DNA from 3 places in the Priestia sp. JSM ZJ58 genome. Region 1 is predicted to be linked to each of the others. Evidence: riboswitches for the same ligand, from Rfam matches in the RefSeq annotation. Region 1 holds a riboswitch; each other region holds the start of a gene.
What was found. A riboswitch is a leader RNA that binds a small molecule or an ion and turns the genes downstream of it on or off. The one in region 1 is predicted to bind S-adenosylmethionine.
Positions count from the first base shown of each region.

Region 2: another riboswitch for S-adenosylmethionine. It lies ahead of ACH6EI_RS13390 (Na+/H+ antiporter NhaC family protein); the one in region 1 lies ahead of mtnK (S-methyl-5-thioribose kinase).
Region 3: another riboswitch for S-adenosylmethionine. It lies ahead of ACH6EI_RS21735 (methionine ABC transporter ATP-binding protein); the one in region 1 lies ahead of mtnK (S-methyl-5-thioribose kinase).

Region 1 is NZ_JBISEM010000001.1:3,504,055-3,514,909, forward strand. It holds gene ACH6EI_RS18295 (pyridoxal phosphate-dependent aminotransferase) at 1-905, opposite strand, end outside; gene ACH6EI_RS18300 (carbon-nitrogen family hydrolase) at 1,018-1,800, shown strand; SAM riboswitch class I at 1,892-2,043, shown strand; gene mtnK (S-methyl-5-thioribose kinase) at 2,179-3,351, shown strand; gene mtnA (S-methyl-5-thioribose-1-phosphate isomerase) at 3,387-4,445, shown strand; gene ACH6EI_RS18315 (hypothetical protein) at 4,638-4,811, shown strand; gene ACH6EI_RS18320 (hypothetical protein) at 4,886-5,050, shown strand; gene ACH6EI_RS18325 (methylated-DNA--[protein]-cysteine S-methyltransferase) at 5,051-5,554, opposite strand; gene ACH6EI_RS18330 (PAS domain S-box protein) at 5,574-7,730, opposite strand; gene ACH6EI_RS18335 (LutC/YkgG family protein) at 8,016-8,729, opposite strand; gene ACH6EI_RS18340 (LutB/LldF family L-lactate oxidation iron-sulfur protein) at 8,707-10,146, opposite strand; gene ACH6EI_RS18345 ((Fe-S)-binding protein) at 10,164-10,855, opposite strand, start outside.
Region 2 is NZ_JBISEM010000001.1:2,521,889-2,532,743, forward strand. It holds gene ACH6EI_RS13350 (DNA topoisomerase III) at 1-1,092, opposite strand, end outside; gene ACH6EI_RS13355 (DUF2339 domain-containing protein) at 1,220-2,875, opposite strand; gene ACH6EI_RS13360 (hypothetical protein) at 3,049-3,285, opposite strand; gene ACH6EI_RS13365 (hypothetical protein) at 3,387-3,830, opposite strand; gene splB (spore photoproduct lyase) at 3,984-5,012, opposite strand; gene ACH6EI_RS13375 (transcriptional regulator SplA domain-containing protein) at 5,124-5,372, opposite strand; gene ACH6EI_RS13380 (LacI family DNA-binding transcriptional regulator) at 5,458-6,417, opposite strand; gene ACH6EI_RS13385 (hypothetical protein) at 6,542-6,670, shown strand; gene ACH6EI_RS13390 (Na+/H+ antiporter NhaC family protein) at 6,710-8,020, opposite strand; SAM riboswitch class I at 8,106-8,212, opposite strand; gene ACH6EI_RS13395 (ABC transporter permease) at 8,314-9,081, opposite strand; gene ACH6EI_RS13400 (ABC transporter ATP-binding protein) at 9,074-9,985, opposite strand; gene ACH6EI_RS13405 (YtoQ family protein) at 10,156-10,596, shown strand; gene ACH6EI_RS13410 (Ger(x)C family spore germination protein) at 10,759-10,855, opposite strand, start outside.
Region 3 is NZ_JBISEM010000002.1:59,730-70,584, forward strand. It holds gene sufB (Fe-S cluster assembly protein SufB) at 1-727, opposite strand, end outside; gene sufU (Fe-S cluster assembly sulfur transfer protein SufU) at 773-1,207, opposite strand; gene ACH6EI_RS21705 (cysteine desulfurase) at 1,197-2,417, opposite strand; gene sufD (Fe-S cluster assembly protein SufD) at 2,417-3,724, opposite strand; gene sufC (Fe-S cluster assembly ATPase SufC) at 3,742-4,527, opposite strand; gene ACH6EI_RS21720 (carboxymuconolactone decarboxylase family protein) at 4,766-5,131, opposite strand; gene ACH6EI_RS21725 (MetQ/NlpA family ABC transporter substrate-binding protein) at 5,253-6,089, opposite strand; gene ACH6EI_RS21730 (methionine ABC transporter permease) at 6,107-6,775, opposite strand; gene ACH6EI_RS21735 (methionine ABC transporter ATP-binding protein) at 6,768-7,793, opposite strand; SAM riboswitch class I at 7,925-8,032, opposite strand; gene ACH6EI_RS21740 (thioredoxin family protein) at 8,213-8,512, opposite strand; gene ACH6EI_RS21745 (toprim domain-containing protein) at 8,527-8,877, opposite strand; gene ACH6EI_RS21750 (YusG family protein) at 9,059-9,304, opposite strand; gene gcvH (glycine cleavage system protein GcvH) at 9,384-9,767, opposite strand; gene ACH6EI_RS21760 (arsenate reductase family protein) at 9,903-10,259, opposite strand; gene ACH6EI_RS21765 (acyl-CoA dehydrogenase family protein) at 10,375-10,855, opposite strand, start outside.

The sequences.
Region 1 (10,855 bases):
GATTCATAGCGCTTAACTAAATCATTCACACATTGTTGAGATTCTAACAGAGCTGCCGCTGCTGCCTCTTGAACCGCCCCAAAGAGGCTGACATACATATGATCTTGAAGAAGATTAATAGCTTCTACTACACTTTCATTTCCTACAGCAAATCCAACTCGCCATCCCGCCATGTTATACGTTTTAGAAAGAGTATAAATTTCAATTCCCGTCTCTTTTGCACCAGGAGTCTGTAAAAAGCTGATTGGCTTTTTACCATCAAATCCAATGGCTCCGTAGGCAAAGTCGTGTACCACACAAATATCGTGCTTGGCAGCAAACGCCACGGTGTCTTCAAAAAATTCTGCCGTTGCCACTGCACCGGTAGGATTATTCGGATAGTTTAAAAACATGAGCTTTGCCTGTTCTTTAGCACGTTCACCTATCTCTTCGTATACGGGCAGAAAATGATTTTCAGCCGTGAGCGGCATCACTTCCATCTTTGCTTTTGCAAGCTCTACTCCAGACCAGTAATCAGGATATCCAGGATCCGGAACCAGCACCGTATCTCCAGGGTTTAATAAGCACTGCGGGATTTCAACAAGTCCACCCTTCCCGCCAAACAAAATAGCTACTTCTTTTTCAGGATCCACATCAACGCCATATTCTCGTTTATAAAAAGTCGCAACGGCCTCTTTCAAAAACTGGTGCCCCCGAAATGGAGAATATTTATGATGCATAGGATTAGCACTTGCTTTTTGCAGTGTTTCTACAATATGTGAAGGAGTAGGCTGATCAGGATTGCCCTGCCCTAAGTTAATAACGTCGTGCCCTTGGGCCATTACTTTTCCTACCTTGCCTACAAGTGATGCAAAAAATTGTTTTGGTAAACTTTTTAATAGTTCCGATTGCTCAAATTGTTTCATCATCGCACACCTTCTCAAAAAATTCTTGAAATTCTAGTCACAAATAATATATTGTAATACTCAACTTGTAAAGTCATTTTTTTCAACTACTACAAAAAGGACGGATGATAAAGTGAGTGTAAAAATCACGTGTTTGCAGCTTGATATTGCGTTTGGAAACCCAACTAAAAACCGAAAATATATTCAACAAAAAATGACGGAAGCTCTGAAAGAAAACCCTGACATCCTTGTGCTTCCTGAGCTATGGGATACAGCTTATGATTTGACGCGGCTAGACGAAATTGCCGATGATGAAGGACAGCAGGCCAAGCAATTAATCTCTCAATTTGCTAAAACGAACGAAGTAAATATTGTAGCAGGTTCGATCGCGAAAAAAACAGAGCAAGGCGTCACAAATACGATGTATATTTTTGACCGAAAAGGTCGTGAAGTGTCACAATACAGTAAGCTGCACTTATTTAAATTAATGGATGAGCACCTCTATCTAGAAGCAGGAACAGCAAAAAATCTTTTTACACTTGAACAGTCTTTATGCGCAGGAGTTATTTGTTACGATATTCGTTTTCCAGAATGGATTCGCGTGCATACTAGCAGCGGAGCAGAAGTCTTATTTGTTGTTGCTCAGTGGCCGGCTCCAAGACTTGCCCATTGGAAAGCACTGCTCATTAGCCGCGCAATCGAAAATCAATGCTATGTAATCGCGTGTAATCGTGTAGGCCAAGATCCTAATAATACATTTGCCGGACATTCCTTAGTCATCGATCCGTGGGGAGAAATAATCGCTGAAGCTGGCGATAGCGAAGAACTTTTAAGTGCCGACGTTAACCTGGAACTTGTAAAAGAAATTCGTAAACAAATTCCTGTCTTTACAGATCGCCGCACAGAATTTTATTAATTATGTATTGACAGCCGTTTTTTTGCATGATACGATTTTCACCAGATAACATAAAATTTTCAAACAAATCAAAATTGAATAAGTAATCGTACTCTTATCAAGAGTTGGCTGAGGGATTTGGCCCTGTGAAGCCCAGCAACCGACCGTCATTCCATCCTAAGATGGATCACACCCGTAAAACATGTTTTTACAAAGGCACGGTGCTAATTCCAACAGAAAGTAATTCTTTCTGGCAGATAAGAGGTTTGAACACTACAATCAAGCCTCTTTCCAACGAAAGAGGCTTTTATATTTTCTAAAATTATAAAAGCCTCCATACATTCTTAAACCTATTAACTTAGTAAACAAATCAGTTTAATAAACTATGGAGGGATTCTAATGTCAACAACAAAAACAGAGAAGTATCAGCCTTTAACAGAAATTTCAGCAATCAAACTTGTGAAAAAGCTAGGTCTCTTTGATGCCACAGAAGCACTGACTGCCCGTGAAATCGGTGATGGCAACTTAAATCTCGTCTTTCACATCATAAATGATCAAACGAATAAATCCATTATCGTCAAACAAGCACTTCCCTATGCAAAAGTTGTAGGCGAAAGCTGGCCTCTATCCTTGAACCGTGCCACGATTGAAAGCAATGCGCTCAGGCAATTCGGTGCATTTACCCCTGAACTCGTACCAGCTGTGTATTACCACGATGAAACGCTTGCTGTTACGGTCATGGAAGATCTGTCTCATTTAACGATTTCCCGCGCCGGACTTATTCAAGGAGAAAGTTATCCCCTGCTTTCACAGCATATCGGTTCTTTTCTAGGACATATTGCGTTCAAAACGTCGGATTTTGCCTTAAAGCCTCAGGATAAAAAAGAAGAAGTCGTCAAGTACAGCAATCCGGACTTATGCAATATTACGGAAGATTTAGTTTTTACAGATCCTTTTTTTGATATCGATACAAATGAATTTGAAGAAGCGCTGCGTCCTGATGTAGAAGAATTGTGGAACGATGGAGATGTAAAGCTACAAGCAGCAAAATTAAAATATAAATTTTTAACAAATGCCCAAACGCTAATTCACGGTGATTTACATACAGGAAGCATATTTGCTAGCAGTCAAGAAACGAAAGTGATTGATCCAGAATTTGCTTTTTACGGTCCGTTTGGATTCGATTTAGGCCAATTTGTTGCGAATTTATTTTTAAATGCTCTTTCTCGAGAAACAGATCGCGAACCATTATTTGCACACATTACGAACACATGGAACGTATTTAAAGATACCTTTACTGCGCTTTGGCATTCTGAAAACACTGAACCTTTCGCTAAAGATGAGCGCTTGTTACATGAAATTTTAACGCAAACGTGGCAAGATGCTGTTGGGTATGCAGGGTGTGAAATCATTCGACGTACGATTGGCTTAGCTCACGTGGCGGACTTAGACGAAATTTCTTTAGAAGAAAGAAAAATTAACGCTAAACGTACTGCGTTAAAAATTGGACGCTATTTGCTTCTGCATCAACAAGACGTTTCACCAAATGAATTTGAACATTTACTTCGATAACGAATAATGTACACAATGAAAGGATCGGTATCAGCATGACAAATACACTATCACTTCCGCGCTCAGTGGAATGGAATGAATCATATATTACTTTATTAGATCAGCAGCAGCTTCCTGGCAAAGTTGAATATATTAAGCTGCAAACCATTAAAGACGTATGGGATGCTATCACTACCTTGAAAGTACGCGGAGCCCCTGCAATTGGCATTACGGCGGCTTTTGGTCTTGCTCTTTCTGCGCTTAGCTATGACACGGATTCAGTCAAGGAATTTAACAAAAAGCTAGCTCTTGATCAACAGTATTTAGCTAGTTCACGCCCGACTGCCGTCAATTTATTTTGGGCACTGGACCGCGTAGCGAAAAGCGCTGAATCCGCTTCGTCCGTTAATGAAGCTAAAACAAAAGTTGTTCATGAAGCGATTCAAATTCAAGTAGAAGATGAAGAAACGTGCTACCGAATTGGCGATCATGCTCTATCTTTATTCAAAAAGAAAGATAAAATCATGACCATATGTAATGCTGGTTCAATTGCTACCGCTTATTACGGAACAGCATTAGCACCTTTTCACTTGTCTAAACAGCGGGATATTCCGCTTGAAGTGTTTGCCTGTGAAACAAGACCCGTACTTCAAGGTTCCCGCTTAACCGCATGGGAACTTCAGCAGTCGGGAGTAGACGTTACGCTGATTACGGATAATATGGCCGCTCATACCATTAAAACAAAAGGAATCAATGGAATTATTGTAGGAGCTGATCGTATTGCAGCGAATGGCGATACGGCTAACAAAATTGGAACGTACGGACTTGCTCTTTTAGCGAAAGCATTCGGTATTCCATTTTACGTAGCAGCGCCGCAGTCCACATTTGATTTATCTATTCAAGACGGAAGCAGTATCCCTATTGAAGAACGTTCACCTAAAGAAGTAACGCACATTGGAGATACGCAAATTGCTCCAGACGGAATCTCTGTGTACAATCCAGCTTTTGATGTGACGCCAAGCGAACTGATTACGGCCATTATTACAGAGCATGGAGTTATCCATTCCCCGTCTTTTGAATCCATTCAGAAAGTTTTGCTGCAATCCGCTCAATAACAAGAGGCTGAGACAAAAGTATTTTAGCCCCACTGCAAAACGAACCATTAATCAACACGTTTGATTAATGGTTCGTTTTTTTTGTTATGGTGAATGTAGTTTCATCTGTTTCGTTCCTTCTAACAGTGGATTGGAGGGCAAGGCGAAGACTCCTGCGGGAAAAGCGGAACAGGTGAGACCCCACAGGAGCGTATGCGACGAGGAGGCTCAGCGGCCGCCCGCGGAAAGCGAAGTCTTGCACGGAAATCAACGTCGGTGTCACAAGCGATTCAGCTCATGTGTACGAGTTGTTCGTCTTTAGATGGCATTAATTTTGTTATGTCTCAACCTCTGTTATTAAACAGTGCTTTTCGGCTGCATTTGTAACACAATTGTAACAGTACTCTCTGCTTTTTCTACATATATTATAGGGGATTCTTTTTGAATAAGGGGGAGTAAATATGAGTGCAGAGCAAAAAACGGATAAAAACAAAGCGTTGAATCGCAAGCAGCAATATCAGCTATTCGATTTATCCAAAGATGAAGAACTAAATTCCCTCCCTTCTCCTCAGCAAATTGACGGTGTGTTTGTGCAAGGAGAAGGCTGGAAATTAGACGGTGAATAGTTATTTTAACTCCAGAGCGCCTTTTGCTACATTTCTTTCAAGCATTAATAGTTTTTCTTTTATATGAGTTTGGGAACCTGCATAACCTGTTAAAGCTCCATTTTTACCAATAACACGGTGACAAGGTAAAATAATAGGCAGTGGATTTCGACGATTCGCTTGTCCCACAGCCCTTACGGCTTTAGAGCGATTAACAGACTCCGCTACATCACTATAAGACCACGTTTGTCCATAAGGTATACCTTTAAGAGTTAACCACACTTCTTTTTGAAAGTCTGTTCCTTTTATATCCAAAGGCACATCAAATGTTAGCGTGCGCCCTTCAGCATAATCCTGAAGCTGCCGCTTCGCTTCTTTCACAAGGTGATAATTCTCGTCATGGACAAGTTTTTTAAGTTGCTCGTTGTGATCATCGCTATCAAACCAAATATGTTGAACCCCTTTTTCCGAGGCTACAATATAAATTTTCAAATCAGAAAATAAGTTCATTTCTCCATAGTACATACTCGCTTATCCTTTCTAATTAGGCTGGAAGAATAACACGAAAAGCCGTTCCTTCTCTTATTTTGCTTTCCACTTCAATTCGCCCTTTATGTTCTTCGATAATTTTATATGAGACCATCAAACCAAGCCCCGTTCCTTTTTCTTTTGTCGTATAAAATGGTTCTCCTAAGCGCTTGATGCGCTCTTCGGGCATTCCGTCTCCTTGATCTCGAATGGAGACCGTCACGTAGTGCGGCTCTGTAGAATAGACTTCAACAAAAATTCTTCCCCCGTTTGACGTGACTTCAATTGCGTTTTTAATTACATTTATTAGTACTTGTTTAATTTGGTTCGGCTCGCAGTATACCATTGGCAGCTGAGGGGACACACTTAGTTCAAACTGAATATTTTCTAAAAGCGCTTGAGCATTTAATAAATCAATCGTTTCTTTAACAACCGCAGCTAGATTTTTCTTTTCGAACTTTACGGCCTGTGGCTTAGCGAGTACTAGAAACTCTGTAATAATGGTTTCGATTCTTTTTAATTCGGATTTAATAATATCAAAATAAAGAGAGTGATCTTCTTGAATGCTGCTTTCTAGCAGCTGAACAAACCCTTTTAAAGCCGTCATCGGATTGCGGATTTCATGCGCAATCCCAGCTGCTAACTGTCCGACTACTTGAAGCGTATCCGATTTCCGAATCTGCTCCTGCATTTGATTTCGTTCCGTTACGTCTCTTAAAAGCGTCATATATAGACCTGGCAAGATATCTTTTTTCGTAGAGAATTCGATATTTTTAACTTTTTCGTTCCCCGTAACGTACGTAATCTCTCCTTCAGCTTCCCCTTTTTGCTCAATTGTTTCTTTATGCTCAATGACCGCATCTAAATTCGCTGAAGAAATAAAATCCTCCATGGAATGCGCACAAATCTCCTCTTTGCTGAGTTCGAGAATATCACAAAGAGAAGAATTCACATCAATAATATTTCGCTTGCCGTCCCATAAAACTAACCCATCGATCGAACCATTAAAAATCTGTCTGAATTTCTCTTCGTTATTCCGAAGCTCTTGTTCGATTTTTGTACGTTCACTAATGTTTCGAAAAATGGTTAAATGGTCTCCTTCTATAATGCCTTTTTTCCCTGTGAATTCCAACTGTTTGATTTCTCCATTTGGCATGTAAAAAGGAAGCTGATTGCGAATTTCTCCTTCTTTTTGAAATGTTTGCAGCATTTTTAATGCACTAAAGCTTTGCTTATCGATAAACGTATACAAATTACTTCCAATCAATTTGTTCAACGGCAGCTCGAATGTACGGGACGAAGCAAGATTAGCGTTTAAGATTTCCCCATCGTCTTTCCAAATCAAAATGGCTTCAATCGCATTTTCAAAAATAGCCCTGAAATTTTTTTCGCTTCTCAACAGCTGCTGCTCCATCAGCCGTTTTTCCGTCACGTCTCTCATAATGGACATATAGTATTGACTGTATATATTAGCCGTTGTGGTAAATTCAAAAAAAGTAACGTCTCCATTTTCGAGCTTAATCGGCAGCTCGCCGCTTGTCTTTCCTTCTTGATGCAGAGTTCTCCATAATTTTTTCACTTTATAATGATAAGTAGGTTCTACAAGCTCTTCTAACGTTTTAGTTAAAAGCTGTGCTCTTGTATAATTTAATCGCTCGCAAAATGAAGGGTTCGCGTCGATAAGCTGACCAGTTCGATCAAAAATAACAATTCCATCTACCGCTTCATTAAATACATCCATAAACATATGATGACTAATAAACCTTTCATTTTCCATCATCTTGTGCTGCGTAATATCTCGAAATGTACACACAATAATGCCCGACATGTGACTATGTTTGTGTGAAGTAAATTCAACATGTTTCATCATGCCGCTTTGAAGCGTCATCGCGCCTTCATATTTGAAATAGCTTTCTTCTAAAAGCGCTGGATAGTACGCTTCAATCATGTCATACGGAAAATACATGAGAAAATCTTTCATTTGATACGTTAATAGCTCATCCTTTGTTTTTTCAAACAGCCCGCAGGCTGATTCGTTTGCATTTATAACTTGAAAATACTCATCAAATACGACAATGGCATCTAATACGTCATTAAAAATAGCTCGTAGCTGCTCTAATTCACCTTGCTGCTTTTGCGCAGCTTCAGATGTTAATTCTCTGTGTGGTGACATGCTCATTGCTCCTTTCTTTTGCACTTCCCATTTCCCCACCTTTTATCTATAGACTTAGTATTCTACAAGATTTGCTTTTTACCTTTTTAAAATTAGTCACGTTTATTCAAAATGCGACATTTCTTCACATTCTCCCGTTATTTAAAAAAGGAGCATGAATAAAAGAGGCTGGGACATAACAAAATGAAACCTATGCTCAACATAACAAAGAAAACGAACCGTGAATCAACATGTTTGATTCACGGTTCGTTTTTCACTTCGGCTAAAATACGTTTTCCCCAGCCTCTATCGATCATTCACTACAATATAAGTGGCTTGAATAGGTCCATGCACGCCAACGACTAGATTCATTTCAATATCAGCTGAATTGCTCGGTCCCGTAATAAAGTTAATGCAAGAAGCAATCGTTTCTCCTCGCTCTACTTTTTCATGAATCATTTCAGCAGCTTGTGTCATGCGAGGGACAATGGAGCTTTGAGGAATGATCGCAATATAAGTGGCCGGCAGCAAACTGACCGATCGTCCTTTTGCAGCGCTGCTGAACAAAACAACTGTGCCGGATTCCGCTAGCGTCAAATCACTGAATGTGATGCCTACATTTGCTTGTTCAGCTAGTTTAATATTCTCATCGCCTTTTGCAGAATTCCATACGTGAAGGCTACTGCTTGTTTCCCATTTCTCCATCAGCAGATTCAATCCATATTCGGAAAACCTAGGATCATCCCACGTGCTCACAAGACCATTTCCATAGTTCGCTACGGCTTCCTCAAGGACAGCTGGCAAGTGTTGTGATGATGTTTCTACATAGCGAGTATGAATACGTTCGCAATGGTTTTCAAGCTCTTTCTTTAATTGATCTGGCGAATAGCTGCGGTAGACCTCATGCTGAGGAGCATGCTTCCATTGGGGCTTTACTACGCCGCTTGTTCGCCTGCTTCGCTTAAGATTAGCCGCAATATTGTCTAAAAAACTGTCTCTATTTTGAATGCTTCCGTTCATCATCATCACTCCTTTTATCAAACCAATCTCGTAAGCGCTCTTTTGTAGGCGCCGGAAACTCTCTGCTTTCCGTCCACGCTTTTAATGGACCAGGTCCTTTGGAAATACTGCTTCCTGACATAAAAGGAGTAAGAGCTGCCGGTGCTACTTTAGCGCCCACTGTATATAGAGAAGAAGAAGCTGCTCCCAAGCCAAATGCTTTCATCGCCAGCTTTTCCGAAATAGGTGCTTTTCCTTCTTTCTCGACAATTCGCTGACGATGCTTGTGCAATAGCTCATGCAGCGGAATTTTGACCGGACAGGCATCTGTACAGGCTGCGCATAGCGTTGAGGCATATGGAAGCTCTTTGTAGTCTTCATAGCCTCCAAGCAAAGGAGATAATACAGCTCCAATCGGACCTGAATAAATAGATCCATATGAATGCCCTCCAATATGGCGATACACGGGACATACATTCACACATGCCGCACAGCGAATACACTGTAAAACAGATTGAAACTCAGTTCCTAAAATCGCAGATCGTCCGTTATCCACAATCACTAGGTGAAATTCTTCCGGTCCGTCTACTTCCCCTGGAAGTCTAGGCCCTGTAAGCGCTGTTACGTAACTTGTAAGCCGCTGACCTACTGCACTTCTAGTTAAAAGGCTTACCAACACTTCAAACTCTTCAAACGTTGGCACAATTCGTTCCATTCCCATAACCGTAATTTGCGTTTTAGGAAGGGCAGTTGTTAACCTTGCATTTCCTTCATTGGTTACAAGTGAAATAGACCCAGATTCTGCAATCGCAAAATTACATCCCGTGATGCCAATATCAGCTGATAAAAATTCTTTTCGCAGCATTTCCCGGGCGTGAAGAGCTAGTTCTTCAGGTTTTTCCGTTTTTTTATAAGAAAGCTTTTCCTGAAATACATCTCTAATTTGTTCTTTATTTTTATGAAGTGCAGGAGCTACGATATGAGAAGGCGGATCGTGATCATCTACTTGCAGGATATATTCTCCTAAATCCGTTTCAATAACTTCACAGCCCAGTTCTTCTAAAGCAGCGTTCATATGAATTTCTTCTGTAACCATTGACTTGGATTTAACGACTTTCTTTGCCTGCTTTTGCCTCGCTACATTTTTTATGTACTCATTCGCTTCTTCAGCTGTTTGAGCGAAAAAAACGTGGCCTCCGCGTTTAGCTACATTATCCGTGAGCTGCTCTAAATAGTAATCTAAATTTTCAAGCGTATGCTGACGAATTTCTTCGCCAAGCGCTCTCCATTCTTCCCAGTTCCCTAATTCTTCCGCCGCATCTAATCTACGGCTTCTTAAGCGCTCTTGAGCACCTGAAACCGCAAAGCGCATAAACGCATTATTGACTCCGTCATCGACGCGTTTTTTAAACTGATCGTTTCCTATTTTCATAGACATTCGGTATTCTCCTTTCTTTACATTCTGCTATTTAACACTTCAGCGATATGCATCACTTTTACAGGCTGTCCTTTTCGTTCAATTCTTCCTCCAATATTCATAAGACAGCCGCAGTCAGCTCCAATTAAGTACTCCGCGTTTGTTTTAGCTATACAGCCCACTTTTTCATCGACCATTTGTTCAGAGATTTGCCCCATCTTAACCGAAAACGTCCCGCCAAATCCGCAGCAGTTATGACTGTTTTCAAGATTCTCCATTTCAAGACCCTTTACATTGTTTAATAGTGTAAAAGGTTCTTTTTTTACGTTTAGCAAACGCGTCATATGACAGGAAGAATGATAAGTGGCTTTCCCATTTAAGCTGGCTCCCACGTCTTCTACTTTTAAAACGTTTACAATAAAATCCGTTAGCTCATACGTTTTATCAGCAAGCTTCACGGCAGACTCATGCCATGCAGCATCACCTTTAAAAAGATGAGGATACTCTTTAAACATTGTCACACACGAGCCTGATGGAGATACAACGTACTCTGCATGCTCAAACGCTTTTATCATGTTTTTCATTGCTTCTTTTGATTCTTTTACGTAACCGCTGTTATACGCAGGCTGCCCGCAGCATACTTGACTCTTTGGAAAATCCACTTCGCATCCTAATCGTTCTAACAATTCTACCGTCGCTTTTCCTACATTTGTTTGAAACATATCAATCA
Region 2 (10,855 bases), 980 kb from region 1:
TACGATAATAGCATGGTGATCACTTACTTTCTCGTTATTCACCACTCGTTTTGGCAACTGTGCATTTCTTAAAATTGGGCGAACTTCTTCTTTATATACAGCAGAGATACTTTCCAAGCGCTCCTTCATAGTGGAAACCATATCTGTTGTTAAATAACGAGAATCTGTACGTGGATACGTGACTAATTTATGCTGTTCATATAACTTTTGAAGTACATTTAATGTCTTCTTAGCAGAGAAATTAAAGCGTTTATTAGCATCTCGCTGCAGTTCATTTAAGTCATAAGGAAGCGGCTGCGCTTCTTTATGCATTTTGCGCTTAATTGTGTTTACAACTGCCTCACCTGATAATTTTGAGTGCAGCTCTTTTGCGCGTTTTTCATCAAAAATGCGCTTTTCATTGCCTTTTTGCCAAGCTGCTTCAAAAGATGAAAACTGAGCTGTAAGCGTCCAATATTCACTAGGCTTAAATGTGTTAATTACTTGTTCACGCTCAATTATCATGGCAAGCGTCGGTGTTTGTACCCGCCCTGCCGATAACGGTTCTTCGTATTTAGTCGTTAACGCTCTCGTTACGTTTAAACCGATAAGCCAATCGGCTTCTGAACGGCAAACCGCTGAATCATATAAGCGATTAAATTCTTTTCCTGGTTTTAACTGTTTAAACCCGTCACGAATTGCTTTATCCGTTTGAGACGAAATCCAAAGGCGTTTAAACGGCTTGTTCCAGCGTACCTTTTCCATAATCCAACGTGCTACAAGCTCTCCTTCACGCCCTGCATCAGTCGCAATAATTAACTCTCCAATATCCTTTCTTTTTGCTAGATCGGATACTGTGCGAAACTGAGAGCTCACTTTACGAATTACTTTCAATTTCATTTTCTCAGGCATGATTGGCAGATCTTCTAATCGCCATGTTTTATATTGGTTATCATAATCCTCTGGTGTTTGTAATTCAACTAAATGACCAAGTGCCCATGTTACGACATACTTTGGCCCTTCAATATACCCTTTTTTTGTTTGTGTGCTGCCAAGTACGCGCGCAAGATCACGTGCTACACTTGGCTTTTCTGCTAATACAAGTGATTTCATTTTATGTATACCTCCAATTCACTTGTTCCATTATACATGATTGTATACCTTTTGTACGACTTCAAGGATAAGTTTACATAATCATATTATAATAAAGAAAGCTGAAGAATTTCTCTTCAGCTTCTAGCTACTTCTTTTTATAAAATAGGCGCGAAATAATTAAACCGATGGCTCCTAAGACGATAAATAGTAAGGCACGTATAGCCATTGGAATAAAAGGTAAATCATATAAAACAAGTTTGAAAAGTGTTAAAAATAACAGGCCGACACCGATATACGTGGCTGTTTTAAAGGTTCGAAGTGACCCTATTACGAATGCAGCAATGGCCAAACATAGCCAAACAGCCGTCATAATAAGCGTTTGCGTATTAGCGGAAAGATCATTGGTGCCAGCGTTCGTCACTTCCGTTGCAAAAATTAAAGAAAGAATAGAAAAAACAATACTTCCTCCAATTTTGAACGTATCGTGCTCATCTTTTTCTGTTTTTTGAATACTGATCCATACAAATACTAGAATAGAAGCTAACACAACAACCCAATTTAATGTCGGAAGAGACAGCACTTGTTCGATTGGTGTAACTAAGATATACGTGGCACTCAGTATATAAATCGTATAAGAAAACAGTTGATGAAGTAGATTTTTATACGTCATGGCGATATAGTAAACAGCAAGTCCTTGAATCACATATAAAATGGCTCCTTCTCTTAAATCGACGAGCTGATGAATAAAAAACGCTACTGCAACAATTAAATAGGTAATAAAAAATTCAAATTTCTCTTTAGAACTTCTTACTGTGTAAACACCTAATGCGTAAATAATAACTAGCGCAAGCAGCACCATGGTGGTCGTGCCATCGTCAAAAACGGCAAGCAGCCAGCCGTACGTAACTGCTAAACTCGATAGAAGGGTAAACGCATATACTTGGAGTACGGATTGCGATAGAAAAAAACTAGAAATTAAGCATAAATGCTGAATCAGAATCGCCATACCTAATAACTCTTTTACACCATTATCACCAACAAACGAATAATAAATGAGTAGCGTAAAATTTAGTAGTACCGCGGAAAGAACATATAAAATTGAATATTTTTGTTTGATTGCCACATATAAAAAGGCAATATACAGAAGCGTTTCATAGCCAATGAAAACGAGCGCATTAGGCGAATTACTTTCAATAAGAAAAGGAACTAGTACGCCTCCAACCGCGCTAATAACCCCTAATGCCTGTGAACGATAAAAGACTGTCGCGATAATCCCTAAGATAATCCAGCTCGTATTTAGTATAAAAGCAAGCGTTGGTCCCGCTAAATGATATAGGCTATGCATCGCAAACGTCGTTAACATGAGAATAGGAATAGCTCCTCCTACAAGTACTTGCCCGAGCACCAACCTACCCTTTTTAATTTGGAAATGACCTGTCACAGCAAAACCTATTGAAACAACGAAACCGAGAACAACTTTTACTTTTTCATTCATTAATCCATAGTCAGAGGCTGCTTTAAATCCCCATAGCACGCCAATAATAAATACAAAAATAAAGATTCTCGGTAGCCATATTTGAAAAAGGACTTTTTCCCAATCAACAGGTTCTTCTATTACCTGTGAACTTTTAGCTGCTGTCTGAATAGGACGTTTAGCTGTCTCTTCGCGCCGCTGAGGAGGAGCGTGAACTGCTTTTGGCCTTGGAGAATTTGTTTTATATACAAGCGACTTTAGTCTGGCTACGTCTTCTTCTAAACTGCTTATTTTTCGTTCAAGTTCTTCTATTCTTTCTTTTTCCATATTTCCTCACCCTTTCTCTTTAAAGTATTTGTGATTTTTATATGTATATCTTACAACACTTAACTATTATACCATTAAAAGGAATAACACTTAGAAACATTCTATTTTTGGCAAAAAAAAATACAGCGCCCTTTTCAAAAGAAAAGTTCGTTGTATAGGATGTGCTGCATTTTTTATGTCACTTTCTCGCTGTATGTACTATGAAATCCCGCTTCGATGTGGGCTACTTGAAAACTATGGTGACCAATTAAATATTTAACAATATCCACACGGTCAATTTTACCGGGCTTATTGTTCATTGCTTCTCGCACCATAGATTGAAATGTTTCTTTGCAAAACTTCTTTTCATGAAGCAGAATCGTTTCACAATACTCTTCATGGTCTCCCTCTGAAATACGATAATAATGCATTTCTTTCACCCCTTTTTAATGTTATACCTATTACATACCCCAAATATTGCTATTTTAACAAATTAATTTTATTATTCTTTATTTTTCCATTTATATATGGTTTACAGCGCAACGTTTCGAAACTCTTCGTTATAAATGCTAATTTGAAGCCGCTGAGAAAAACGTTCTTGTTCGATATATGTTTCAGGCATTAATCCAACAGGATATACCTTAGGGTTTTCGCCACTTCCTAATATGTATACATACATCTTTCCTTCGCTTGTATATCGAACCTTCGTGGAAATACCCCCTTGCCCTTGAAGAGGCGCATAAACAGCTCTTACATTATCTCTTATTTCTTGTACAAATCCATGTAGTTCAATATCAGAATCATAGTAATGGTTTGCTTCATACAAGCCGTAAATACGAGACTTATCGATATCGCATAATATGTTCCAAAATTCAGATAAATCTTCTTGGAACAACACTTGAATAAAATTCCGTGCAGCTTCTTTCTGTTCTTTTGTTAATTCTTTTGTTAGCGCAAACTCTTCATTTTTTAACACCTCAGTCACCTCCCTTTTGTATGTAATACGACAAGAGATAAAAATAACCTCTTTTTTTCAACTTATTAGCAAGCAATTTATTTTTTTACATTAAAAATTGAAAAGTTATTTTGACTAAGGCATCAGAATAACTTTTCAATTACTGTAGAATAATTACGTAAAATATTCGATTTTTGCATTTGGAAAATACTGATCAATGTAATATTCTAATGTTTCTCTTAATTCTTGTTCTTCATCTTTTGCGTATACATATTTTCCAATTCCGTAACGCCCCCATTTGTAGCGGCGCTCCTCTTCATTCATTTCAAGCTTCGTTTTTGGATAATTTTTCTCAATTACCCGCTTGGCCGGCTTGGTAAAGCGATGCTGAATCATTTCAAACGTAATATCATCTCTTGACTCCTCAGGTATAGAGGCGTCAAGCTTTTCAAACAGCTGACGGTACCCCTCTTGCCAACCTTCATGAATGTAAATAGGGGCCACAATAAAACCAAGTGGATATCCCGCTTTTGCGACTTTATTAGCAGCTTCAATCCGGTAATCGAGAGGAGATGTACCAGGTTCAAAGTTTTTTATAACATAATCTGCATTTATGCTAAAGCGAAAGCGCGTGCGACCATTATGTTTAGCATCCAATAAATGATCCACGTGATGAAACTTAGTCACAAAGCGCAGTTGACCTAGTTCACTTTCTCCAAAATATTCAATCGCGCGTTTTAATGAATGTGTTAAATGGTCAATTCCTACGATGTCAGATGTACAAGCCGCTTCAAATCGCGTTATTTGAGGGGCTCTTTCCTGCATATATTGTTCTGCTTGACCTAATATTTCTTCAACATTCACATACGTGCGAATATATGGTTTGCTTCCCATTGTTGTCTGCAAATAACAATAGTGACAGTGCCCCATACACCCTGTTGCAAAAGGTATTGCATATTCAGCTGACGGTTTAGATGTATCAAATTTCAAGGTTTTACGCACACCAACTACTAAAGTAGACTTGGCATTCCGATATTTTTGCAAATCATTTTTTCCCGGTATATTACGCACTTGATTATGAGAAGTTGTTTGACGAATCTCAATTCCCATCTTCTCAAATTTTTCTTTTAATTGAACACCAAGCGGGTACTCCATTGCCCCTGGTTCAATGTATACTAATTGAGGTACAAAAGGTTTTATCATCATGTACACTTCCTTTTTTCTAATACTAATAGCGTTTGAAAAACAAAAAGACTCTATCCTTGGTAATTATTTTTCACACAAAAAAAGCTCTCTGTTTAAGAGAGCCTTGCGTCAGTCATATTGTTCATAATCAAATATCTTGTTATACATTTTCTCTGCTTCTTCATACGTTGAATACACCGCATCATCTTCAGCTAACAAATGATAAGACTCATGTAAAAAGAGCGCTTTTTCGCCTTTGTTTTCAGGATGTTCAACAATTTCAGCTTGATTAATATTGGCAACGTTTGCCGTATGAGGATTTCGATAAATAACAAATACTTGATCTCCCACTTGATATTCTTTTTTCTCCACGATCATCATCCTTTTCTTCTTACTTTACTCGTATGATGTCCGCTTTTGCTCATTTTATCCGGTAAAAACACCCCATAACGTCATCAAGAATTTATACGCTTTTACGCTCGATAAACCGAAAAGGAAGCTCAATTTTTTGAAGATCCTTGCTCCCGACTAGTTTAAAAAGCGTTTCTCCCATTTCTTTAAGCGGAAGTTCGATCGTTGTAATTTGTAAATAAGAAGAAAGCGGATGATTATCAAAACCAATGATAGCTAAATCGCCTGGAACTGACATACCAGCTTGTTCGCACTGAGCTTTTATTCCGATAGCTACTTGATCGTTTGTTACTAAAAGCGCCTGAGGCCGATTTTTCATCTGCACTAGTTTTTCCACCACTTTTTCACCGTCTGTCACGTTCAAACAGCCTTGAAAAACCCATTCTGGATGATAAGGCTGATTTATTCTTTCTACATATTCTTTGTATGCTTGTTGCCTCTGTTGACTATTTGTACCCGTCATTCTTCCAATACAATAGCCAATATCCGTATATCCTTTTTCTTTTAAATACATGAGCGCTTTCTTAAAAGCTGCATAATGATCAACGTATACGGAGCGAATAGAACGATTTTGTACGTTTTCGCACACGGCTATCGGCCCGTACTGCTGATAATATTCAATCGTGCTCCACCTGCTTGCTCTAGAACAAATAATCACTCCATCAACCTGCTTTGTTTTTAGCATATGAAGCGCTTCTTCTTCTTTTTTTACATCATAGTTCGTCTGACAAATAACAAGCTGATACTGCTTTTCTAATGCTTGAGAGGCCACTCCTTCTAAAAGCAGACTGAAATAAGGATGGTTAATAAAAGGCAAGACGACGGCAATCATATTTGTTTTCCCTTTTGATAAGTGAACGGCATTAATATTTTGTTCGTAATTAAGTTCTTGAATTACTTCTTCTACCAGACGGCGCTTTTCTTCTTTTACATACGGATGATGATTTAAAACCCGTGACACGGTCGAAACAGATACACCAGCTTTTTTTGCGATATCTCGGATATTTGTCATGTTTTCACCTTTTTCTCTTGCGCTGAAACGCGTTTCATACTTTATTCTCATTATAAAGTGAAACAGCAATAAGCTAAACCCGTTACAATCATGTTTTTATTCACTTATATAAGGAGGTCATATCATGGGTATTTTATTATTCATTTTATTATGCGGAATTGAAATCGGAGGAGCGGCTTATGCACTTAAACAAAATGAGACACTTTGGAAGGAGCTAGATGAAGAAAAGCCGACTGATTTTTTCAAACAGTAAAAAACCCTTAAAAAGAATGTTCTTTTTAAGGGTTTGATATTACGCAACTTCTTTAGATGATTTTGATTTTTTATTTAAACGAGGAAAGCCAATTACAATCGCAATGATACCGCAAACCGCTGTTAACATTGGATAGAATGTAAATGGAATAATCTCAATCGGTGAAACTTTAGCAAATCCTGCTGCTAGAAGCATTTGTGCACCGTAAGGGATAAGCCCTTGAACGCTGCATGAAAACAAGTCGAGCAGACTGGCTGATTTACGATTATCAATTGAATACTTATCAGCGATTTCTTTCGCTAACGGACCTGCTGTAATAATTGAAATCGTGTTATTAGCCGTGGCTAAATTGGTTAAACTTACTAATCCAGCGATACTGAATTCTCCGCCTTTTTTTGTTTGAATGCGTCGTGTTAATAAGTTCAATAAGAACTGAATACCGCCGTTATAGCGAATGAGTTCAACCATTCCGCCAATTAAAAGAGATAAAATAATTAATTCCGACATTCCGCCAATACCTTCTGTCACAGTTTTAGCAAGAGAAGAAAGCGTGTAGCTTCCGTCAGCTAATCCAATCACGCCGGCTAATACAATTCCTCCGGTTAAAATGCTTAATACGTTTGCACCAAATATGGCAGCAACTAGTACGCCGACATAAGGCAAGATTTTAAACCAGCTAAAACCTTTAATTTCTACTGATGATGTATTGCCTAGCGTCATTACAAGTAATAAAACTACCGTAACAATCGCTGCAGGAAGTACGATAAAAAAGTTTACTTTTAATTTATCTGACATATTTGTTTTTTGCGTACGAACTGCCGCAATGGTTGTATCAGAGATTATAGATAAATTATCTCCAAACATTGCACCACCAATAACAGCGGCAATTGCCAATGTAATGGATACATGCGCTTGCTCACTGATCCCTACAGCGATAGGCCCTAACGCAGCGATTGTTCCCATTGACGTTCCCATCGAAATTGAAATGAATGCGCCAATAACAAAGATTCCAACTACCACTAAGCTTTGCGGAAGCACAGACAGAGCTAAGTTTACCGTTGAATCAACAGCTCCCATGCCTTTAGCAACTTGAGAAAAAGCACCTGCTAAAATAAAAATAAGCACCATAATAATGATATCAGGATGCCCTGCTCCTTTAGCAAAACGCTCCACTTTTACATTAAATGAATCTTTGCGGTTCATAGCCAGCGCCACAATGGCTGCAATGATAATGGCTACTAATACAGGCAGTTTATAAAAATCTCCCGTTATAATTCCTGATCCGACAAACAGGACTAAAAAGACACCCAGCGGTAACAGCGCCCAGCCGTTTCCTTTTTGTTGTTCCATTCTTAACACCTCTTGTTTACGTAATAAAAAAAGACCTCTTCTTATTGATAAGAAGAGGTCTCTTATTTGTATCATAAGATTACCCTTCTCATCTTCCAAACGAAACATCGTCTGCTGGATTTGGCACCGCACTGCGTACAGCCAGTTGCCGAGACATCATAGGGCCAGTCCCTCCGTCTCTCTTGATAAGAAGTTTATAGTTGTTTTAAAAATAGTCTTTCACTACTGTAATCTCTTTTTATTTAATTGTCAAATGCTATTTTAGAAAAATATATAGTGTGAAAATTCTCACATCAATTAGCTACGTCACGTTTTAAAAACGCTGCCCAAGCTACGCCCATAAAGAAGGCAAAGTGTGCAACTAAAATGAAGATTGAAAATGGAATCGTCATGCCGTCAAACATCGTCTTCATTCCGTCCATATACTGCACAAAGTTTGTGTTGGCGAACAGTAAAAATTTCCCCCACCATAAACCAAACTGTGATACTATTCCAGTTACTGCTTTCGCCCCGATACTTACGACAATAGCTAGACTAGAAGCAAGCGCGCTGTTTCTAAATAAAGACGACAGCATAAAAGCAAACGTCATCATCATAAACGTTTCCATATACGCACTGTCATACGTAAGCGTAATGTTTTTAAGCAGCTGCGCATCTCCTTCTAGACTGGTAAAGCCAAAGAACAATGCTCCCCATACAAACGAAAAAAGCAAATAGCTTAGTAAATAATATAAGCTAATTAAAATGAGGGTTAGATACTTGGATGCTAAAATCGTTGAGCGTCTAGCCGGGCGAATTAAAAGAAGCTTAATGGTACCTGCTTCAAACTCTTTTGCAACCATTGACCCTCCAACAGCAAGCGCGAAAAATTGAACGAGAATCAGCATACCCGAACTAAATGACAAGAAGTGTAAGAGGTTGTCTTCTGTTCCTGCACTGTTTGACACTTTCTTCACTAAAAGAGCCATACAAAGAGTTAAAATGCCGATTGTAATAAACGTGATTTTTGTACTTCTTTTGTGAAACCATTTCATGTGTTCATTTTGAATTAACTTAAGCATGATGCTCTCCTTCCGTAACGGACATAAAGGAATCTTCAAGCGTCTCATGAACAGGAGTGATTCGGTAGACTAAAATATCGCTGTCCACTAATTTTCTATTCACAGCTGGAATTTGTTCTTTCATAATCACTACGTCAATACTATCGGATTTTATTGTTACTTGGAATTCTTGAGATAAAAGATCCGCTGCTTTTTGCGCGTCAGATACTTCAAATTCTACATACATCCCTTGATCTTGACGATTTGGAGATAGATCTTGAATAGCTTTTAACTCGCCGTTTTGAATAATACCAACGCGGTCACATAGTGCTTCTACCTCTTTTAATAAGTGGCTCGCGATTAAAATTGAAATTCCTTCTTCCCTGCAAAGCGTTTGTAAATATGTACGAAATTCTCTCATTCCCGCTGGGTCTAGACCGTTTGTTGGCTCGTCTAGTAAAAGCAATGCAGGTTTATGTAAAATAGCTTGAGCTACTCCTAAACGCTGTCTCATCCCAAGAGAATACGTCTTCACTTTTGCATGAATGCTGTTTTCAAGTTTTACTAGCGCAATGACTTCATCCAAGCGTTCTAATGTGATGCCTTCATGCATATTAGCAAAGTGTTTTAAATTTTGATAGCCCGTCAGATAATCATAGAACTCAGGGTTTTCAATAATCGCTCCAATTGATTTCATAGCTGATGTAAACTGTTCCTTTAAAGGAAAGCCGTTAACGGTAATCGTTCCCTCTGTTTCTTTAATGAGTCCTACGACGGTACGAATTAGCGTTGTCTTTCCAGAGCCATTCGGACCAAGCAACCCGAAAATCTCACCGCGCTCAACCGATAAGGATACATCATGCAAAATGGTTTTCTTCCCAATTACTTTACTGACATGATCTACTTGTAGCACTGTTTCTGTCATCATGTACATCCTTTCTTTAATTAGCAATACGCCTTCTATTGTTTCTCTTTTTTAACTATTTGTCTACTATAACCTTATTTTTGGAAAAGTAGCTCATTCAAATCATTCGTATTATCCGCTTACATTTGATAAAATAAAACAAACTTTAGTTAGAGGAGGACTTCTACATAATGAACTTAACCGTATACCTTGCCGGGCAAATTCACGATAACTGGCGAGACGAAATTAAAAACCAAGCGGAACAATTAAACCTTCCCCTTACCTTTGTCGGTCCCATGACAGACCATGACCGCTCCGACAACATTGGAGAAGAAATTTTAGGAAAACAGCCTAACGCTGTCTTAAAAGATGAAGCTGCTTCTCAAATTAATAATTTACGCACGCAGGTGCTCCTTAAAAAATCTGATGTGGTCATTGCTTTATTTGGTGAAAAATACAAGCAGTGGAACAGCTCAATGGATGCAGCGACAGCCATCGCATTAGATAAACCGCTAATTTTGGTTCGCCCTGAAAAACTGCACCACCCGCTTAAAGAACTGTCAAACAAAGCCCAAGTTGTAGTCGAAACGCCAGAACAGGCTCTTCAAGCACTAGCTTATATTTTTGAATAACAACAAATAAGAGCTGTCGAAAACCGGCAGCTCTTATTTGTTGTTTGTTGAAGGCTCTGTACGAAGCATACGATGAGTATTTCGTGGGAAGTTCCGAGATTATTATTTTTTTAGGTTTTTTTCATTTTTGACATAACGATAAGCAAAGTTACAGTCGGGTGCTTACTTTTTTGACCCGGATGCTCCATAATCTTTAATCGTTAACTTCACATCATAGTTAATTGGCACTTCACTAAATGTTTGATCCCAATTTCCTTTG
Region 3 (10,855 bases), on a different contig from region 1:
TGTGAAGAGAGTTTGTTGTATAAACAGGTGCTGTACAGCCCTCTACATAGTGGACGTGTGAGCCTTCATCAGCAATAATTAACGTACGCTCAAACTGTCCCATATTTTCAGAGTTAATACGGAAATAAGCTTGTAATGGTGTATCTACTTTTACGCCTTTTGGTACGTAAATGAATGATCCACCAGACCAAACCGCTGAGTTAAGAGCAGAGAATTTGTTATCCGTTGGCGGGATAACTTTTCCAAAATGCTCGCGGAAAATATCTTCGTTTTCTTTTAGCGCCGTATCTGTATCTTTAAATACGATACCTTGCGCTTCAAGATCTTCTTTCATATTGTGATAAACAACTTCAGATTCGTACTGAGCTGATACACCCGCAAGATATTTTTGCTCTGCTTCAGGAATACCAAGTTTATCAAACGTTTGTTTAATTTCTTCAGGAACTTCATCCCAAGAGCGTTCAGACTTCTCAGATGGTTTTACGTAGTACGTAATTTCATCAAAGTCTAAGCTTGCCATGTCTCCGCCCCACTGTGGCATTGGCATGTTGTAGAAGTGCTCTAGAGATTTCAAACGGAAGTCAAGCATCCATTGTGGTTCCTCTTTCATACGAGAAATTTCTTCTACGATTTCTTTTGTTAAACCGCGTTTAGAGCGGAAAATTGATACGTCTTTATCGGAAAATCCATATTTATAATCGCCGATTTCTGGCATTTTTTTAGCCATCTTTTATTACCCCCTACTTGATAGGATTGGGAATGAATGAAGGTCTTATCTTTGTTCGTTAAGACCTTTTTCCATCGCTTTCCACGCTAGTGTTGCACATTTAATACGCGCAGGAAATTTTGCTACACCTTGAAGTGCTTCAATATCTCCTAAATCTATACTATCATCATACTCTTTACCTTGCATCATGTCAGAGAAGATATGGGCCATTTTAAACGCTTTGTCTACTTCTTGACCTTTAATTGCTTGTGTCATCATTGAAGCTGATGACATTGAAATTGAACATCCTTCACCTTCGAACTTTGCATCCACCACTTTGCCGTCCTCTACTTTTAAAGAAAGTTCAATGCGGTCTCCGCACGTCGGGTTATTCATATGAATGTTCACAGTATCTTCATTCAATGTTCCACGATTACGCGGGTTTTTATAATGGTCCATAATTACTTGACGATAGAGAGTATCTAAATTATTAAAAGCCATTTGTAAAATACTCCTTCGTTTTTATTAATGATGACACCAATTTATCTACTTCTTCTTCCGTGTTATACAGATAGAAGCTTGCACGTGCAGTAGACGATACGTTTAAATATTTCATCAGCGGCTGCGCACAGTGATGACCTGCACGAATCGCAATTCCATCAGCGTCTACTACTGTTGCAACGTCGTGCGGATGCACATCTTCAATATTAAACGTCACAACACCCGCTCGCTCTTTCGGTCCGTAAATCGTAATTCCATCTACTTGCGATAAGCGATCCAGTGCATATTGCGCTAGCTTGTGCTCATGTGCTTGAATGTTATCTAAACCAACTTCTTCTAAGAAATCAATCGCTGCACCTAAACCAATTGCACCTGCAATGATTGGCGTACCTCCTTCAAATTTCCAAGGAAGCTCTTTCCACGTTGATTCGTATAAGTTTACGAAGTCAATCATTTCGCCGCCAAACTCGATTGGTTCCATTTTTTCAAGAAGCTCTTTCTTTCCATAAAGAGCGCCGATTCCAGTCGGTCCGCCCATTTTATGTCCAGAGAAAGCAAAGAAATCACAGTCTAAATCTTGTACATCCACCTTCATGTGAGGCGTACTTTGCGCACCATCCACAACCATTACTGCACCGTTAGCGTGTGCAATTTCTGCAATTTCTTTTACTGGGTTAATTGTACCCAATACGTTAGATACTTGCATAATCGATACAATTTTTGTGTTAGATGTAATCGTGCTTTTTACCTCTTCTAGTGAAAGTGCATGATCTTCTGTTAGTGAAATATATTTTAACGTTGCACCTGTTTCCTTGGCAACTTGCTGCCAAGGAATGATGTTACTGTGATGTTCCATATAAGTAATCACAATTTCATCACCAGGTTTAAGATTCGCACGGCCATAGCTTGCAGCTACTGTATTAAGAGCTGTCGTTGTACCGCGCGTAAAGATAATCTCTTCCGTTGATTTTGCATTAATAAACTTACGAACCTTTTCACGAGCGCCTTCGTATCCGTCTGTTGCTCTTGTACCAAGCGTGTGAACACCTCGGTGTACGTTTGAGTTATATTCTTTGTAATAATTCTCAATTGCTTCAATTACAGCAAGCGGCTTTTGTGAAGTTGCTGCACTGTCTAAATAAACGAGTGGGCTGCCATTTACCTCTTGGTCTAAAATAGGAAATTGTTTACGAATATCAGAGATATTCATTATCGAACTTTCCTTTCAATTAAATCCGTTAATTGTTTTTTAACCGTTTCGATTGGCAACTCGTTTACCACTGGTGCTAAGAACCCGTGAATAACTAGACGTTCTGCTTCTGTTTGCGGAATACCGCGGCTCATTAAGTAGTAAAGCTGAATTGGATCTACGCGTCCAACAGATGCAGCGTGTCCTGCTGTTACATCATCTTCATCAATTAGAAGAATTGGGTTTGCATCTCCACGTGCTTTTTCACTTAACATTAACACACGGGATTCTTGCTCAGCGTTTGATTTAGAAGCACCGTGTTCAATTTTACCGATACCGTTAAAGATTGAAGACGCGCTTTCTTTCATAACGCCGTGTTTTAAAATGTAGCCTTCAGAATGTTTTCCGAAGTGTACGATACTTGTTGTTAAGTTTTGAGACTGCTCTCCACGTCCAACTGTTACCGTTTTTGTATCTCCATATGAACCGTCGCCCATTAGATACGTTGTATTTTCTGAAACTGTATTTCCTTCACTCATTAAGCCTAAAGCCCACTCAATGCGACCATCTTTGCCCGCTACGCCGCGGCGGTTCACATAAGTAGTTGTACCTTTAGCTAAGTAGTCAACAGCTCCAAACGTTACTTTTGCATTGCTGTTAGCGAATACTTCCGTCACGATATTGACAACACCGTTTGACTCTTCAGCAGTAGCAATGTAGTTTTCTACATATGTTACTGAGCTGTTGTCTTCAGCTACAACAATAACATGGTTGAATAAAGCTGCTTCTTCATCTTCACGGACAAATACAGCTTGAAGAGGCTCTTGTACTTCTACATTTTTAGGAACGTATACAAATACACCGCCGTTTAATAACGCTGCGTTTAATGCAGTTAAACGGTGCTCATCTACTTTAACTCCGTCTTTCATGAAGTACTTCTCAACAAGGTCGCTATGCTCTTTAGCAGCTGTTTGAATATCTGTGAAGATAACGCCTTGAGATTTTAGCTCTTCTGTTAATGTTGAGTATGCAGCTGTTTGGTCACGCTGAACATATAGATTTTTAACCGCTTCTGTATCAATCAGTGCTTTAACCACTTCTGGAAGCTCGTCTACGGATGAGATTGTGCTTGCCTGTGAAGTGTGCTTGTCAAAAGCAGTAAAGTTCCATTTCGAAATGTTTGTTTTATCTGGCTTTGGAAGTGCAAGATCTTCTGCTTTCGCAAGAGCTTGTAAGCGAAGATCTAGCAGCCAACTTGGTTCATTAGCTTTTTTTGAAAAGCTGCTGATGTACTCTTGATCAAATGGTAATTTCGTATCAATAGTCATAGAGATCCTCCTAACTCTTAAGCTTCTTGCTCTACAGTTTCGTCTTCAATACCTAATTCTTGTTTGATCCAGTCATAACCTTCTGCTTCTAGACGCTGCGCTAATTCTGGTCCACCTGATTTTACAACGCGACCTTGCATCATAACGTGAACTTTATCTGGTGTAATGTAGTTTAATAAACGTTGGTAGTGAGTGATCATTAAGCAACCAAACTCGCTGCCGCGCAGTTCATTAATACCTTTTGATACAACTTTTAACGCATCGATATCTAAACCAGAGTCGATTTCATCTAAAATTGCAATTCCTGGTTGAAGCATCATTAATTGAAGAATTTCGTTACGCTTCTTCTCACCGCCAGAGAAACCTTCGTTTAGGTAACGCTGAGCCATGTCTTGATCCATTTCTAAGAAATCCATGTTTTTGTCTAATTGACGGATGAATTTCATTAGTGAAATTTCTTCCCCTTCTTCACGACGAGCATTAATTGCTGAACGTAGGAAGTCTGCGTTTGTTACCCCGCTGATTTCACTTGGATATTGCATCGCTAGGAATAGACCTGCACGAGCGCGCTCATCTACTTCCATCTCAAGTACATCTTCGCCGTCTAGCGTGATGCTTCCTTGTGTAACCTCGTATTTAGGATGTCCCATGATTGCTGAAGATAATGTTGATTTACCAGTACCGTTTGGTCCCATGATTGCATGGATTTCGCCGCCCTTAACTTCTAAATTAACACCTTTTAAAATTTCTTTACCTTCAATTGCAACATGAAGATCTTTAATTGTTAAAGTTGACCCTGCCATATTAAAACCTCCAGTTATAGACGTATATAGTAAAAAACGATATACCTATATCTTTTTAATTATTCTCATTTTATTCTCATTACAATCTTATAACAAATGAAAACTTATAGCAACCTTTTGACCCAAAAGGTTTTAAACCATTATGTACGTTTTTTAAGACTAAATCCACTCATAAAAAAGTTGCCTTAAAAGACTCGATAGAGCCTTCTAAGACAAGCTTTTTACCCGCTTTATTTACTTAGTGCGTGTGGCTAGTCAGTTCTGAAACACACTCTTGGACAAGCGTAACGGACTGACTCATCGCTGCGCCTCCGCCAAATGCCGCTGATACTCCGCATGCTTCTAAAATTTCTTGCTCAGTTGCACCTTGATCAATGCAGCCTTTTGTATGATAAATCATACAGTACTCGTCTTGAGCTACTACGCTGATTCCTAGCGCGATTAACTGCTTTTCTTTTTTAGAAAGAGAACCTTCTCCAAAACATGCTTCAGTAAACGCATTAAACGTTTTTGTTACTTCCGGCAATTTTTCGCTAAATTTCCCAACACCCATTTTATAATCATGAAGTGCTTGCTCAGTTGAATGACGTGCTTCTTGCTGCATAACGTCAGCTCCCATCATCAGTAAAGTTTTCACGGTTAGTATGCGTGAGAAAAATAAGAGTTATTCGTTTTGATGCATACAAAAAAGCACTTGCCCAGAGTGGGCAAGCGCTTTTCTTCTATTATTTATTTACCGGTAATACTCCGCCTTTGTATTTTTCTTTAATGTAGTCTTGAATTTCTTTAGAGTGAAGAACTTTTACTAAAGCTTTCACTGTATCTTTATTTTCGTCACCTTTGTGAACCGTAATGATGTTTGCATATGGGTTATTTTCTTTGCTTTCCACTGCGATTGGATCTTTTACTGGATCTAAACCAGCATCGATAGCATAGTTAGCATTGATAACAACAGCGTCGCCTTCATTGTTTTTGTACATTTGAGGTAACAATCCGCCTTCAACATCGGCTTTAAATTTTAAATTCTTAGGGTTTTCCACAATATCTTTAATTTGTGCGTCTGTTTTCTTTACGCCTGGTTTTAATTTGATCACGCCAGCTTTTTCAAAAATCGATAAAATACGTCCTTGCTCTGCTACTGCATCACGCATAATAACTGTGCCGTTTTTCGGAAGATCTTTTAAGCTTTTGTATTTTTTAGAGTAGATACCAATTGGTTCAATGTGAATGGCACCGGCACTTACGAAATCATACCCTTTTTCACCTTTATGATCTTTTAGCACTGAATTCATATAAGGAACGTGCTGGAAGTAGTTGGCATCAATTTCATTGTTTGCAAGAGCTGTGTTCGGTAAGATGTAATCTTGGAATTTTTTAATCTCTAAATCAATTCCTTGTTTTTCCAAAATAGGTTTTGCTTGTTCTAAAATTTCAGCATGAGGCGTATTAGATGCACCCACGACAATTTTCTTTTCATCTTTTGATCCATTGTTAGATCCACACGCCGCTAATCCTACTACTAGCGCAGATGTTAATGCTAAAGCTGAAAGCCATTTTTTCATAATAAATAATCCTCCCTTTATCTTTTATCAATTTTTGCAGTAATCGCATCTCCAATAAGTTGGATAATAAATACAATAATCAAAATTAAGATCGTAGCGGCTAGCGTTACGTCATTATGACTGCGCTGGAATCCTTCTAAATATGCAAGGTTTCCAAGACCTCCAGCTCCAATCACACCCGCCATTGCCGTATAGCCGACTAACGCAATGGTTGTTACTGTCAAACCGGAAATCAAAGCTGGCAGCGATTCAGGTAACAGCACTTTAAAGATAATAGTGCTTGTTGTGGCTCCCATTGATTTAGCAGCTTCAATAACACCTTTATCAATTTCACGCAGACCAATTTCTACAAGACGCGCATAAAATGGTGCTGCTCCAACAATTAAAGCCGGTAACGCTGCATTAGCGCCTAAAATACTTCCTACCAATGCTTTGGTAAATGGAATCAGTAAAACAATTAAAATAATGAATGGAATGGAACGAAAGATATTTACAACCGCCGACACAATGGCATATAAAGGTTTGTTTTGCCAAAGCTGTCCTTTGGACGTTAAAAATAAAAGCAAGCCCAATAAAATACCTAGAACAAATGTGGCTACAACTGAAATAGCCGTCATATATAGTGTTTCATTTGTCGCTTGAATAAAATCATCTAAAATAACGTTTGGAAATAGTTTCTCAAGCATTTGTCATTACCTCCACTTCTACCTGCTGCTCATGAATGTATGCAATGACTTTTTCAACTTCTGTTAATTCTCCGTCTAAATGAACGAACAACGTCCCGTATGAACCTGTTTGTGTATGAGAAATCTTTCCTTGCAAAATATTAATCGTTACATCAAACTGTTTTAAAATCGTTGTAATGAGCGGTTGCTCTGCTTTTCCGCCAACAAACGTCAGCTGAATAATTTGCCCGCTTGGATACAGCTCTTTTACTTGTTCAATCGTTTCAAACGTTTCCTCTGGTTCAGAAATCTGTTGAACGAATCGTTTTGTAATCGGCTGCTTAGGTTTTCTGAATACTTCTAGCACTTGTCCTTCTTCTACTACTGCCCCATTTTCCATAACGGCTACTCGATGACAAATTTTACGAATGACGTGCATTTCATGAGTAATCAATACAATGGTTAACCCTAGCTTCTCATTAATATCTACTAACAGATCTAAAATAGAATCTGTCGTTTGAGGATCAAGCGCTGATGTTGCTTCATCACAAAGCAATACTTTTGGATTGTTCGCTAGGGCTCGAGCAATCCCAACACGCTGCTTTTGTCCCCCGCTAAGCTGTGATGGATAAGCATCTTCACGCCCTTCAAGCCCGACTAGCTTAATAAGTTCGTCTACTCGTTTCATTCTTTTTTCTTTTGAAATCCCTGCTATTTCTAACGGAAAGGCAATATTTTCTCGTACCGTACGCGACCACAAGATATTAAAGTGCTGAAATACCATACTAATTTCTTGTCTAGCTTTTCTGAGTTTTCCGCCTTTAATTTTTCCAATATCATTACCTGCTACTTCGACCGTTCCTGTCGTTGGTGTTTCTAATCCGTTTAGCAAGCGAATCAAAGAACTTTTCCCCGCTCCGCTATAACCAATAATTCCGTAAATTTCACCTTGGTTAACGGTTAGATTCACATTATCAACAGCTGTTACTTGACCGCTTTTGGCCTGATAAATTTTTGTAACGTCTGTTAATGTAATCATATTTCTTCACCTTCTTTAATAAAAACTTAATTATGTTAGGTTGCCCTATAGGATGAAAAAGCCGTAAAACAATTTTCCCTATTAAAAAAGCCTCTCTGCGCATGACAGAAAGGCTCGATATTTAATCCTTTCTCTCATCTTTCAAAGCGCATAGCTTTGCAGGAATTGGCACCATTTCAGTTAGTCTGACGGTTGCCGGGTTTCACAGGGCTCAGTCCCTCCACCTCTCTTGATAAGAGTTCGCAACAATTATTTTGTTTTTGGGAAATATTCATTCATTTATGAACATTCATGAGTGTGATTTTAGCATGTGTCAGATAGGCTGTCAACAGATTTTGTTCTTGGGATAATATCCCAAGATTTCAACAGCCCCAACGGTTCGCTCTCTTTCCACTTCTTCATTTTAAACAAACGTTTGATTATCGAAGCTCCTCGAGTACGTGCTCGATGGAATGAAACGCGTAGAGTTTTTTTACCATTTCACCATTTTCCACTTCAATCAAACAAGGTACGCTTTCAATAGAAAATAATTCTGCTTTTGAAGGCATATAATTTAAATTGCTCATTCCGATGGTTACATCCGGCAGCATCGCTTCTGCCACGGTTAACATTTTTTTTGCCAGCTGACATGTCCCGCAAAAAGGCGTATGGAAAAAGATAAAGGCTCTTTCTCCTTCTTTTAACTGATCATCCAGCTGTTTTTCGCTCCATTCTTGCATGTTGCTCATTCCTTTTATGTTAAAAATTCTGCATTAACATCGATATTGGCACTCAGCAATACTGTTGCTATGTGATGTCTAGGGGCGGCAGCAACTTCTCGGTACATTTTATCAATATATAGATGCTCTGCTTCCGGAAGCTCTCGTTTAAATTGTTTTCTCAGCTTATTCCCTGAATCATCAGAGTCAACGAGTATGTATACCTCTTTGTTAAACGTACAGTCAATAATTTCATCCAGCTTTGATAAACTAATCGTACCGTTTGTACAAATAATTTCAATTGGTTCTCGAATGATATCTTGAATACGCTTTTTATCTGACTTTCCTTCGACAATAATTACTTTTTCAATTTCAATTAGCCCCATTTTCATCACCCATAATCGTCAGTTGTATAGTAACATCATTTCTTTATGCTATACAATATTCGTTAATGTATCACAGTTCACCTGTTTTTTAAAAGAAATTTGCAAGAAAGAACTCTTTTAAAAGGCAGTTTAGGCCATATTATTTCCATAAAACAAGAAAAACAGCGGCAGTTGCCACTGTTTAGCACCATCCTGCTTCTTCGTCGCAGTCTGTATATTTTTGCGTTTCACCTTGTTTTTGTACGTCCGCATATTGATAGAACTTATTATTTTCTTGCGAATATCCTTCTTCAAAGCGGTATTCATTGCCGCTTGTCCCATAACTAACTTCACCAATTGGCTGCTTATCAACATATAATTTCATACCGCCGTCATGAAATTTAGCTGTAACGCGATCTGTAACGTCCATTTTTTGTTTTTCAAACATAAAAAGACACTCCTTTAGCTTGTTTACTAATAGAGTGTCCAGTCAAAAACTTTTCATAAAGACAATTTATGGAGGAGTATTATCCTTCGTTTGTCATTTCTTCGTATTGCTCTGCTGTCATCAGCTTGTCTACTTGAGAAGCATCAGATGGTTTGATTGTAATCATCCATGCTTCTTCGTATGGAGATTCATTAACAAGTTCAGGACTATCGCCTAAGTTGTCGTTTACTGCTACAACTTCACCGCTAATTGGTGCGTAAAGCTCAGAAACTGTTTTTACTGATTCAACGCTACCAAACGGCTCGTCAGCTTCTACTGTTGCTCCTACTTCTGGCAATTCAACGAATACGATGTCTCCAAGCTCAGCTTGAGCGAAATGTGTAATACCTACGCGGACAACGTCTCCTTCTGTTTTTACCCATTCATGCTCTTCAGAATAACGCAAATCTTTTGGTGTACTCATCTTAATCCCTCCAAAATATGTATCGTAATTTGTTTATATAAAAAGCGCCTTCAACGTGGAGAACACTTTCTACAACCTAAAATAACTTCCTATTAACAGTGTAACGTAAAAGGTAAAAATTTTCTATTTGAAAACTTACTTCCACACGTCCTCAAACTGCTCTTCTTTGAAACCAAGCGTTACTTTTTGTCCATCTGCTAGCAGCGGACGCTTAATTAACATGCCATCTGAAGCAAGAATAGACAGAAGTTCGTCTTCACTCGCACTGCTTACTTTATCTTTAAGACCTAACTCGCGATATTTTTTACCGCTTGTATTAAAGAATTTTTTTAATTCTAGGCCGCTGTTCTGATAGTAAGCTTGCAGCTGCTCTTTTGTTGGCGGATTTTCTACAATATGAATTTCTTCATATGCTACTCCGTTATCATCGAGCCACTTCTTTGCTTTTCGGCACGTACCGCACTTTGGATATGAATAAAAAAATAATGACATTTCGTCAACCACCCTTTATTTTAAGCTTTTTTCGTATTTTAACACATCCTTTATCATTTACCTAGATAGAGGCTTCTTAAACAAAAAGGAGCTCGCAAAACGAGCTCCTTTTTCCTTAAACTGTGAACTTCTCTACTTCTAGAAGCGTTTTTGCAACCTCGCGCTTTACGCTAATTACATTGATTGGTGTATAGCGAGTTAATTTGCGAAGAGACGAAAGCATGACTCTAAGCGTATCACCTTGTTCAACGCCAATTAACGTTTCTTTTGCATCTGCTTCGATTCGATTAAATGCTTCTTGGCAGAATACTTGCGTGTATTTTAATTTTAAGCTGTTTTGATCTACTCCTGTTTTGGAAATGGCTTTTTCAGTACGTAAAACAGTAGATTCCATTGCATATACGTTACTAATCATATCAGAAATATTAACGAGAATTTCTTGTTCTTTTTCTAATTCTTTGCCATACTTTTGTGCAGCTAATCCCAAAAGCAAGAGCGCAATTTTCTTCCCGTTTTGCACAAGCATTTTTTCTTGATCTAACGGCTCATTTCCTACTTCCTGCGGCATAAGCATCATCAATTCTTCTTGAAGCGTT